Regions from separate parts of the Metasolibacillus sp. FSL K6-0083 genome, predicted to be linked through region 1. Evidence: riboswitches for the same ligand, from Rfam matches in the RefSeq annotation. Region 1 holds a riboswitch; the other holds the start of a gene.
What was found. Region 1 has a riboswitch for FMN ahead of ribD (bifunctional diaminohydroxyphosphoribosylaminopyrimidine deaminase/5-amino-6-(5-phosphoribosylamino)uracil reductase RibD). Riboswitches for the same ligand answer to the same signal wherever they lie in the genome.
Positions count from the first base shown of each region.

Region 2: it holds a riboswitch for FMN, as region 1 does, so the genes downstream of both, MHB51_RS05925 (ECF transporter S component) here and ribD (bifunctional diaminohydroxyphosphoribosylaminopyrimidine deaminase/5-amino-6-(5-phosphoribosylamino)uracil reductase RibD) in region 1, are expected to answer to the same signal.

Region 1 is NZ_CP152046.1:666,791-671,215, reverse strand. It holds gene MHB51_RS03025 (NADPH-dependent FMN reductase) at 148-690, shown strand; FMN riboswitch at 886-1,003, shown strand; FMN riboswitch at 1,086-1,204, shown strand; FMN riboswitch at 1,287-1,405, shown strand; FMN riboswitch at 1,488-1,605, shown strand; gene ribD (bifunctional diaminohydroxyphosphoribosylaminopyrimidine deaminase/5-amino-6-(5-phosphoribosylamino)uracil reductase RibD) at 1,705-2,736, shown strand; gene ribE (riboflavin synthase) at 2,746-3,378, shown strand; gene MHB51_RS03010 (bifunctional 3,4-dihydroxy-2-butanone-4-phosphate synthase/GTP cyclohydrolase II) at 3,394-4,425, shown strand, end outside.
Region 2 is NZ_CP152046.1:1,231,127-1,235,551, forward strand. It holds gene MHB51_RS05910 (ABC transporter substrate-binding protein) at 1-933, shown strand, start outside; gene MHB51_RS05915 (hypothetical protein) at 1,099-1,278, shown strand; gene MHB51_RS05920 (GNAT family N-acetyltransferase) at 1,317-1,766, opposite strand; gene MHB51_RS05925 (ECF transporter S component) at 1,821-2,405, opposite strand; FMN riboswitch at 2,664-2,840, opposite strand; gene MHB51_RS05930 (hypothetical protein) at 4,295-4,425, opposite strand, start outside.

The DNA.
Region 1 (4,425 bases):
TTCTATCAGCACTATTTTTGTGCTAATAGCAAAATGGCATGTATAGGAAGTACGCTCACTGTTAGAGGGTCTTTTGACGTAGGGGAGGCGTTGTTTATCGGGTTTTTAGCCAAATTTTTCGTTTCAAAACATGAGGAGGAGCAAACAATGACAGCATTAAATATTGGTATTATTATTGGTTCAACACGTGAAGGACGTGTAAGCCCACAGGTAGCACAATGGGTAAAGGAAATTGCAAATCAACGAAATGATGCAAACTATACAGTAATCGATATTGCTAATTACAAATTGCCTTTATTAGGTGAGCCGGGGCAGGATGCATCTGGGGCAAAGGGCTGGTCAGAAATTATTGCAAAACAAGATGGGTTTGTATTTATCGTTCAAGAGTACAATCATTCTATTACAGGCGCTTTGAAAAATGCGATTGATTATTTAAGAGTAGAATGGAATAACAAGGCAGCAGGAATTGTCTCCTATGGCTCTGTAGGTGGTGCTCGTGCTGCGGAGCATTTGCGCGGTATTATGGGAGAGCTGTTAGTAGCAGATGTGCGTGTTCATCCAGCTCTTTCATTATTTACAGATTTCGAAAACGGAACAGATTTCAAACCGAAAGATGTTCAGGCAGATTCAGTAAATCAGATGTTAGACCAATTAATTTCATGGTCAAAAGCATTATCTACAATTCGGTAGGTCTGCTATGAGGGGAACGTTAGCGTAATACATTGCTGTTTTTTGAAATATAATCTTTTATAGAGAAGCGCATGCATTTTCTTCGACTAAAAACATTTTTTAAATCTTTCTTTTAATATTTCATAAAATAAAAAACGTTTCTTTTGATAGACTAGATTTTTTGCATTATTGCTGTATAATTAAAGCCAGCATAAATATCACCTTCGGGGTCGGGTGCAAATCCCAATCGGCGGTATAGCCCGCGAGCTTTATTAAGCAGGATTCGGTGAAATTCCGGAGCCGACAGTAAAAGTCTGGATGAGAGAAGGTAGGCAAAAAAGCAACATTCGTGTGGCTTTATTTGAAGATGCCTTTTAACGACCCCACATTTCTAAGTGGGGTCTTTTTAATTGAATAAATTCCTTCGGGGTCGGGTGCAAGTCCCAATCGGCGGTATAGCCCGCGAGCTTTTTTTAAGCAGGATTCGGTGAAATTCCGGAGCCGACAGTAACAGTCTGGATGAGAGAAGGTAGGCAAAAAAGCGACATTCATGTGGCTTTATTTGAAGATGCCTTTTAACGACCCCACATTTCTAAGTGGGGTCTTTTTAATTGAATAAATTCCTTCGGGGTCGGGTGCAAGTCCCAATCGGCGGTATAGCCCGCGAGCTTTTTTTAAGCAGGATTCGGTGAAATTCCGGAGCCGACAGTAACAGTCTGGATGAGAGAAGGTAGGCAAAAAAGCGACATTCGTGTGGCTTTATTTGAAGATGCCTTTTAACGACCCCACATTTCTAAGTGGGGTCTTTTTAATTGAATAAATTCCTTCGGGGTCGGGTGCAAGTCCCAATCGGCGGTATAGCCCGCGAGCTTTTTTAAGCAGGATTCGGTGAAATTCCGGAGCCGACAGTAATAGTCTGGATGAGAGAAGGTAGGCGAAAAAAATTAGCTATGGTGCTAGTTTATTTAGTGACGCCTTCTTCGTAAAAGCCCCCTATTTAAGGTGGCTTTTTATTTTTCAAAGGGAGGTGACTGAATGAGTGACGAACAAGTTATGCAATTCGCTTTGAGCTTGGCAAAATCAGGTAGTAATCAAACTTCTCCTAATCCACTTGTTGGGTGTGTTATTACAAAAAATGAGGAGATTATAGGTTTTGGTGCTCATCTTAAATTCGGAGAGGCACACGCGGAAATTAATGCCTTAAAAATTGCAGGTGAGAGAGCGGAGGGTTCGAAGGTTTACGTTACACTTGAGCCATGTAGCCATGTTGGGCAAACAGGTCCATGTGTTGAGGCACTAATTAGAGCGCAGGTTGCACATGTTTTTATTGCGACGCTGGATCCGAACCCACTTGTAGCTGGACGGGGAGTTCGAAGGTTGGAGGAGGCGGGCATTACGGTAAGTATAGGACTATGTGAAGAAGAGGCAAAAGCATTAAATGAAGCATTTTTTTATTATATTTCACATCGTTTACCTTACGTTACATTAAAGCAAGCCATTTCGTTGGACGGTAAAATTACTGCTGAGATAGGGAAGCAAACTGCAATCACGGGTAGGCTTGTTCAAAAGGATGTGCATTATACAAGGTCAACACATGATGCTATTTTAGTAGGCTCAAATACGATTTGCATTGATGACCCAAGCTTAACGAATCGTTGTAGTACCTCAAACAAACAACCGATTCGAATTGTTATTGATCGTGATGGAAAAGTACCAAATTCAGCGAAAGTTTTTAATGATAAAACGGCTCTAACTTGGCTTTTTACAACAAAATCTCGTAAATTAGCAGGTGTTCGTACGTTTGTGATAGAGGATTGTTCCTTGCGAAATGTATTAAGAAAGCTAGCAGATGAAGGGATTATGACTTTATATGTTGAGGCTGGCTGTAAAATGGCGGATGCCTTTTTACAACAGCAATTCGTACAAAAAATGATTATATACATTGCGCCCAAGCTATTAGGAACAAATGCGCTTTCAATGACAACAATTGCTTTGCAAGAAGCGTTTACTTTTACTAAAGTTGAAAAAATTGGTGAAGATATTAAATTAACGATGATGATGAAATGAGGTGTACAGTTGTTTACTGGAATTATTGAAGAGCTCGGTACGATTGAGAAAATGGCAAAAGGACAGGAATCAATCGTTCTTACAATTGGCGCTAAAAAAGTTATAGCAGATTTGAAAGTTGGCGATAGCATTGCTGTAAATGGAGTATGTTTAACTGTAACAAGCTTTACAAATACGAAATTCACGACAGATGTTATGCCTGAGACGGTCCGTGCAACCTCACTATCGCAATTGCAAATAGGTTCCGTTGTTAACTTAGAGCGTGCTATGGCTGCTAATGGGCGTTTTGGGGGGCATTTCGTATCGGGGCATATTGATGAGGTAGGGACTATTTTACGTAAACGTTCGTTCGCGAATGCAGTTTATTTTGATATAAAAACATCTCATGAATCAACTGCACTTTGTATACCACGTGGGTCAATCGCAATTGATGGTATTAGTTTAACAATATTTGATTTACAAAAAGAAATGGTTACGATTTCGATTATTCCACATACATTTAATCAGACAACACTTGGATTTAAACGTGAAGGTGACCTAGTCAATATAGAAACAGATTTATTAGGAAAATACATTGCCAAGCAGCTACAAACAAAATCAACAACGTTAACGGAGGATTTTTTACAACAAAATGGATTTTAAAGGCGGGATAATATTATGTTTAATACGATAGAAGAGGCAATTGCTGACTTAAAGCAGGGGAAAGTGATTATTGTTGTAGATGATGAGAATCGTGAGAATGAAGGCGATTTTGTTGCATTAGCTGAATATGCCACGCCCGATGTGGTTAATTTTATGGCAACGTATGGAAAAGGGTTAATTTGTACACCGATTGATTTACAAATAGCGCAAACTCTTCAGCTTGAGCCAATGGTTACAAATAATACGGATAAGCATCAAACGGCATTTACTGTAAGTATTGATTATATTGATACTACAACAGGAATTAGTGCTTTTCAAAGAGCATTAACTATCGAAAAAATGCTTGATGATAAGACGGAGCCACAGCACTTCCGTCGTCCGGGGCATGTTTTTCCTTTAATCGCAAAAAAGAATGGGGTACTCGAAAGACCTGGACATACAGAGGCAGCGGTAGATTTAGCAATACTTAGTGAAAGTAAAAAGGCTGCGGTTATCTGTGAAATAATGAATGAGGATGGCACGATGGCTCGTCTACCCCAATTAAAAAAAATGGCCTTAGATTTTAATATGAAGCTTATTACGATAGAAAGCTTAATTCAATACCGTCTTAAAAAAGAGCTAATTATCTCACGTGAAGCAGCAATTCAACTGCCATCACATTATGGTGATTTTACAATGATTGGCTATGCTAATCCAATTGATTTTAAGGAGCACGTTGCTGTTGTTAAAGGGGATTTGTCCAATGTAGAAGCACCGCTAATACGTGTTCACTCTGAATGTTTAACAGGCGATATTTTTAATTCAAAACGCTGTGATTGCGGAGCTCAGTTACAACTAGCACTTGCTAAAATCGAGCAGGAAGGAGTAGGGGCCATCCTTTATATGCGGCAAGAGGGGCGAGGAATAGGGTTATTAAATAAATTAAAAGCATACGAATTACAAGAAAAAGGCTTTGACACAGTAGAAGCTAATGAAATGCTTGGCTTTGCTTGTGAACTACGCAATTACAGTTTATGTGCGCAAATGCTAATAGAATTAGGGGTAACA
Region 2 (4,425 bases), 560 kb from region 1:
TATCGCTTTTCTATTATACCTGTAAAATGGATTGAAGAAGGTGCAAAAGGCATCCCGCCTGGTTGCGGTGCATTTTATATCGCTGAGAAAAATGAGCAACATATGCGACTCTCCGTATTTCCGAAATATTTTAAGCAGCGACCATGGATTGATGATGTGGATATTCTTTTTACAGAAAACATTCAACAGTTTGGCATCAGTGCACTTCCTTTTGCTGCACATATAGCACAACAAAAAATCGTTTTTCAAGAGCAGGGAGCCGATTTTATTATATTCAATGCGGCACGTGGGCCATTGCAGGATGAAAAGTATCGACGTGCATTATTTGAGGCAATTGATGCAGCAAGCTACTGCTTAACAGAAGAAGGTGAAATAATAGCCACTAGCTTTTTAACGACAAATAACAGACAACAGCAATCACCGCTTCCGCTACCGACACTTGATTTTCCTTATTTACGTATCGGTGTACAGCAAATTCGGCCACATGCCAACCATTTGCGGGAAGCACAAATTTTAAGCTCATTTTTAACAGCCCATCACATCCCACACGAATTAACACTTATGCCTTTCCATGCATCGGCAGACTATTGTGTACAGCATTACGATATTTTTGTTGGTGGTATTGCAATTGGGGATGACAAGCTACTTGGCTGGTTATATGGATTAGACAGCGAGCGCTCTCCTATTAGTGCTTTTTCTAGCAATGCGGAAGTGCAAGCATTGCTCCAGCAAGCAACTATGTGCCAAGATGACAGCCAAGCAATGAATCTGTTATATAAAATAGAAGAACACTTAATTAACACCTTTACGCTAAAATTTTTAGCACATCGCCAACACGTATTTTATATAAGAAAAGACCGTCCATTTTATAATATTCAATTCGATACACATGGCAAAATTGACTATCGCAAAATTTATCAAAAACAAATGTAGCGTCGCAATAACGAGCTTTGCCTCTTTTTGTATATAAAGTATCGAAAATAGCCTATAAATAATCCGATGACGGAGCTGTCTGAAAAGTCCATTCTTTTTGACACCTCATTGAAATAAATGTTTTCGTCGCTCCACTTTTACTGAAGGAGTACACTGCTAAAGCCAATGTTCATCCCATTTTTAAAAGAGGCGTTTTCTGTTTATATGAATCAACATTTTGCGAAACATCATCGCTACTGTCCAAAATGCCGGCTATGCACGGCTTTTTGGACAGCCCCGTCAACAAATATTTTAATTATTGTAGCTACCGTCATCGCTCAAAGTCCAAGCCATACGACTAGATAAACGGAAAATGAAAACACCTCTAGACAGCTTGTTCAAACTTAAAGTACAATTTCTAACCGCATCATGTCTACACATTGAATTCCGTTTTCAAAAATCGGCTCATCATAATGCTGGATAAAGAAATCGCGATCTACGCCAACTATGCGAAAGCCACATTTTTGATAAAGCGCAAGCTGATCAATGCTAGAATTACCTGTGCCTAGCTGAATTGTCTTATATTGTGCCATTTTTGCACTTTCAATCGCATGTAGCACAAGCTGCTTACCTATTCCCTGCCCTTGCCATTGTTCATCTACTGCTACATTGACAAGCTCTACGGTATGTGGTCTTGTTGGTAGCAACACATAAACACCAACTATTTGTCCATTACGCTCTGCCACATAACAGTATCCACGTTTTATATAATCAATTACAATTTCTTCTGATGGATCCGCTAATAAAAGCAAGTCCATCGGTAGTTGTTCATTTGCTGTGAGCATTCGAATCATTTTTATTCACTTCCTTATAAAAAAGCCGAGCTTATAGAGCAGCTCGGCTTGTGATTATTTTAATGATAAATAGGTGGACTGCTGCTTGTCAATCCATGTTTTCATCGTGCGGAATAGGAGCAGCGCAACAGTTAATATAATAATCCCTTTAATAATATTGAACGGTAAAATACCAAGTACAATTGTCTCATACATATCAAATGAGCCCCAGCCTAAGAAATAAGTATACATTGGTAAAAACACAAAATAGTTCAGTATACTCATACCAATAGACATCACAAACGTTCCTACTGCTAAACCTACTGCTAAGCCAGGAATCGTCTTGAATTTTTTATAAAAATAATAAGTTGGCAAAATGAACAAAATACCTGTTACAAAATTCGCCATATGTCCTACTGGAACACCTGTTGGGGCTCCTTTAAACAGCCAATCTAAAATATTTTTAATCAATTCTACTACAATACCAGCAACTGGTCCCATTGTAATCGCTGCAATCAACGCTGGTACATCGCTAAAATCAATTTTTAGAAATACTGGAAACCACGGCAGTGGAAAATCGAGCATCATTAATAAAAATGAGATGCTACTTAGCATTGCGATTGTTACAGTTGAACGTAACTTCAAGTTTTGCTTACGCATAAAAAATCTCTCCTCTTTGCTGATTCACTCTTGCAAGAAGAAAGGACAGTCCTATGCCATTCACGAAAAAACCCTTATACAATAAATTGTATAAGGGAGAAATAGGCAAGCTTAAAAAAGTCGTATTACTAATTTCGACCATGCTTAAAAAGCATGCTGCCAAAGCGTTTTTGTCATAAATTTCCGCATTTAAACAAGCCTATATTACCAGACTTTTTTAAAGCAAAATACGACATTTCCGAGAAATGACGACTGCGCCTTCACCTTCTCCCATCCAGACTATACTGTCGGCTTTGGAATCTCACCAAATCCTGCACCGCAAAAGCGGGCTCGCGGGCTTATGAAATACGAAAGCAATGACCTCCAAGTGAATGGTCGGAGATTGCGATTTCAATTACCGCCGGTCGGGAATTACACCCTGCCCCGAAGATGAATCAATATTAAATTTGTTGTTACACCCTCTATTATAAAAGAAACTTTTTAAAAGTAAACCCTTTTGCTTGGAATTCTTTTTATACATACCCTTACCGTTAGAAAAATCTGCGACATCCGCCGCAAATCTAACCAACACGATGTTAGTCACTCCGTCGTTATTTTAATATGGTCTTTTCTTAGACCGAGTTCCAATAATTCAGCAGGTGTTTGGACACCTGCTGAAAGAAGTTAAAAAGATTGAAATAGCCTTTTATAAAGTGAAACTTCAATCAGTAGGGTTTTCCCCACGGATTGTTAGTTGAACCAGTCGGGCTTTTACGGGCAGTTGACCTCCCACTTATCCTTCAGCCGATTTTCACTTAAGTCTGGAAGTGGGCGGTTTACTGCCCGTTAATGCGGGATAAAGTGAAACTTCAATCTGTGGAGGCTTTTCCCACGGATTGTTAGTTGAACCAGTCGGGCTTTTACGGGCAGTTGACCTCCCACTTATCCTTCAGCCGATTTTCACTTAAGTCTGGAAGTGGGCGGTTTACTGCCCGTTAATGCGGGATAAAGTGAAACTTCAATCTGTGGAGGCTTTTCTCCACGGATTGTTAGTTGAGGAGGCTTTTCTCCACGGATTGTTAGTTGAGGAGGCTTTTCTCCACGGATTGTTAGTTGAACCGGTCGGGCTTTTACGGGCAGTTGACCTCCCACTTATCCTTCAGCCGATTTTTCACTTAAGTCTGGAAGTGGGCGGTTTACTGCCCGTTAATGCGGGATAAAGTGAAACTTCAATCTGTGGAGGCTTTTCTCCACGGATTGTTAGTTGAGGAGGCTTTTCTCCACGGATTGTTAGTTGAACCGGTCGGGCTTTTACGGGCAGTTGACCTCCCACTTATCCTTCAGCCGATTTTTCACTTAAGTCTGGAAGTGGGCGGTTTACTGCCCGTTAATGCGGGATAAAGTGAAACTTCAATCTGTGGAGGCTTTTCTCCACGGATTGTTAGTTGAACCAGTCGGGCTTTTACGGGCAGTTGACCTCCCACTTATCCTTCAGCCGATTTTCACTTAAGTCTGGAAGTGGGCGGTTTACTGCCCGTTAATGCGGGATAAAGTGAAACTTCAATCTGTGGAGGCTTTTCCCACGGATTGTTAGTTGAACCAGTCGGGCTTTTACGGGCAGTTGACCTCCCACTTATCCTTCAGCCGATTTTCACTTAAGTCTGGAAGTGGGCGGTTTACTGCCCGTTAATGCGGGATAAAGTGAAACTTCAATCTGTGGAGGCTTTTCTCCACGGATTGTTAGTTGAACCAGTCGGGCTTTTACGGGCAGTCGACCTCCCACTTATCTTTCAACCGATTTTTCACTTAAGTCTGGAAGTGGGCGGTTTACTGCCCGTTAATGCGGGATAAATAGTGAACACTTCATCAAAAGCAAGAAGGTGCCTGAAAGCGGCGTATTCACATGCTATTCAGGTACCTTCTATTATATCGAGTGGTAATTCATTTGGCGCTACAGGGATTGGCTGTGGCTTTGTAAAATCAAAGGTATCCCATGCTGCTTGTATAATATTTTCAAAAACAACTTGTTGATGGAATGCGG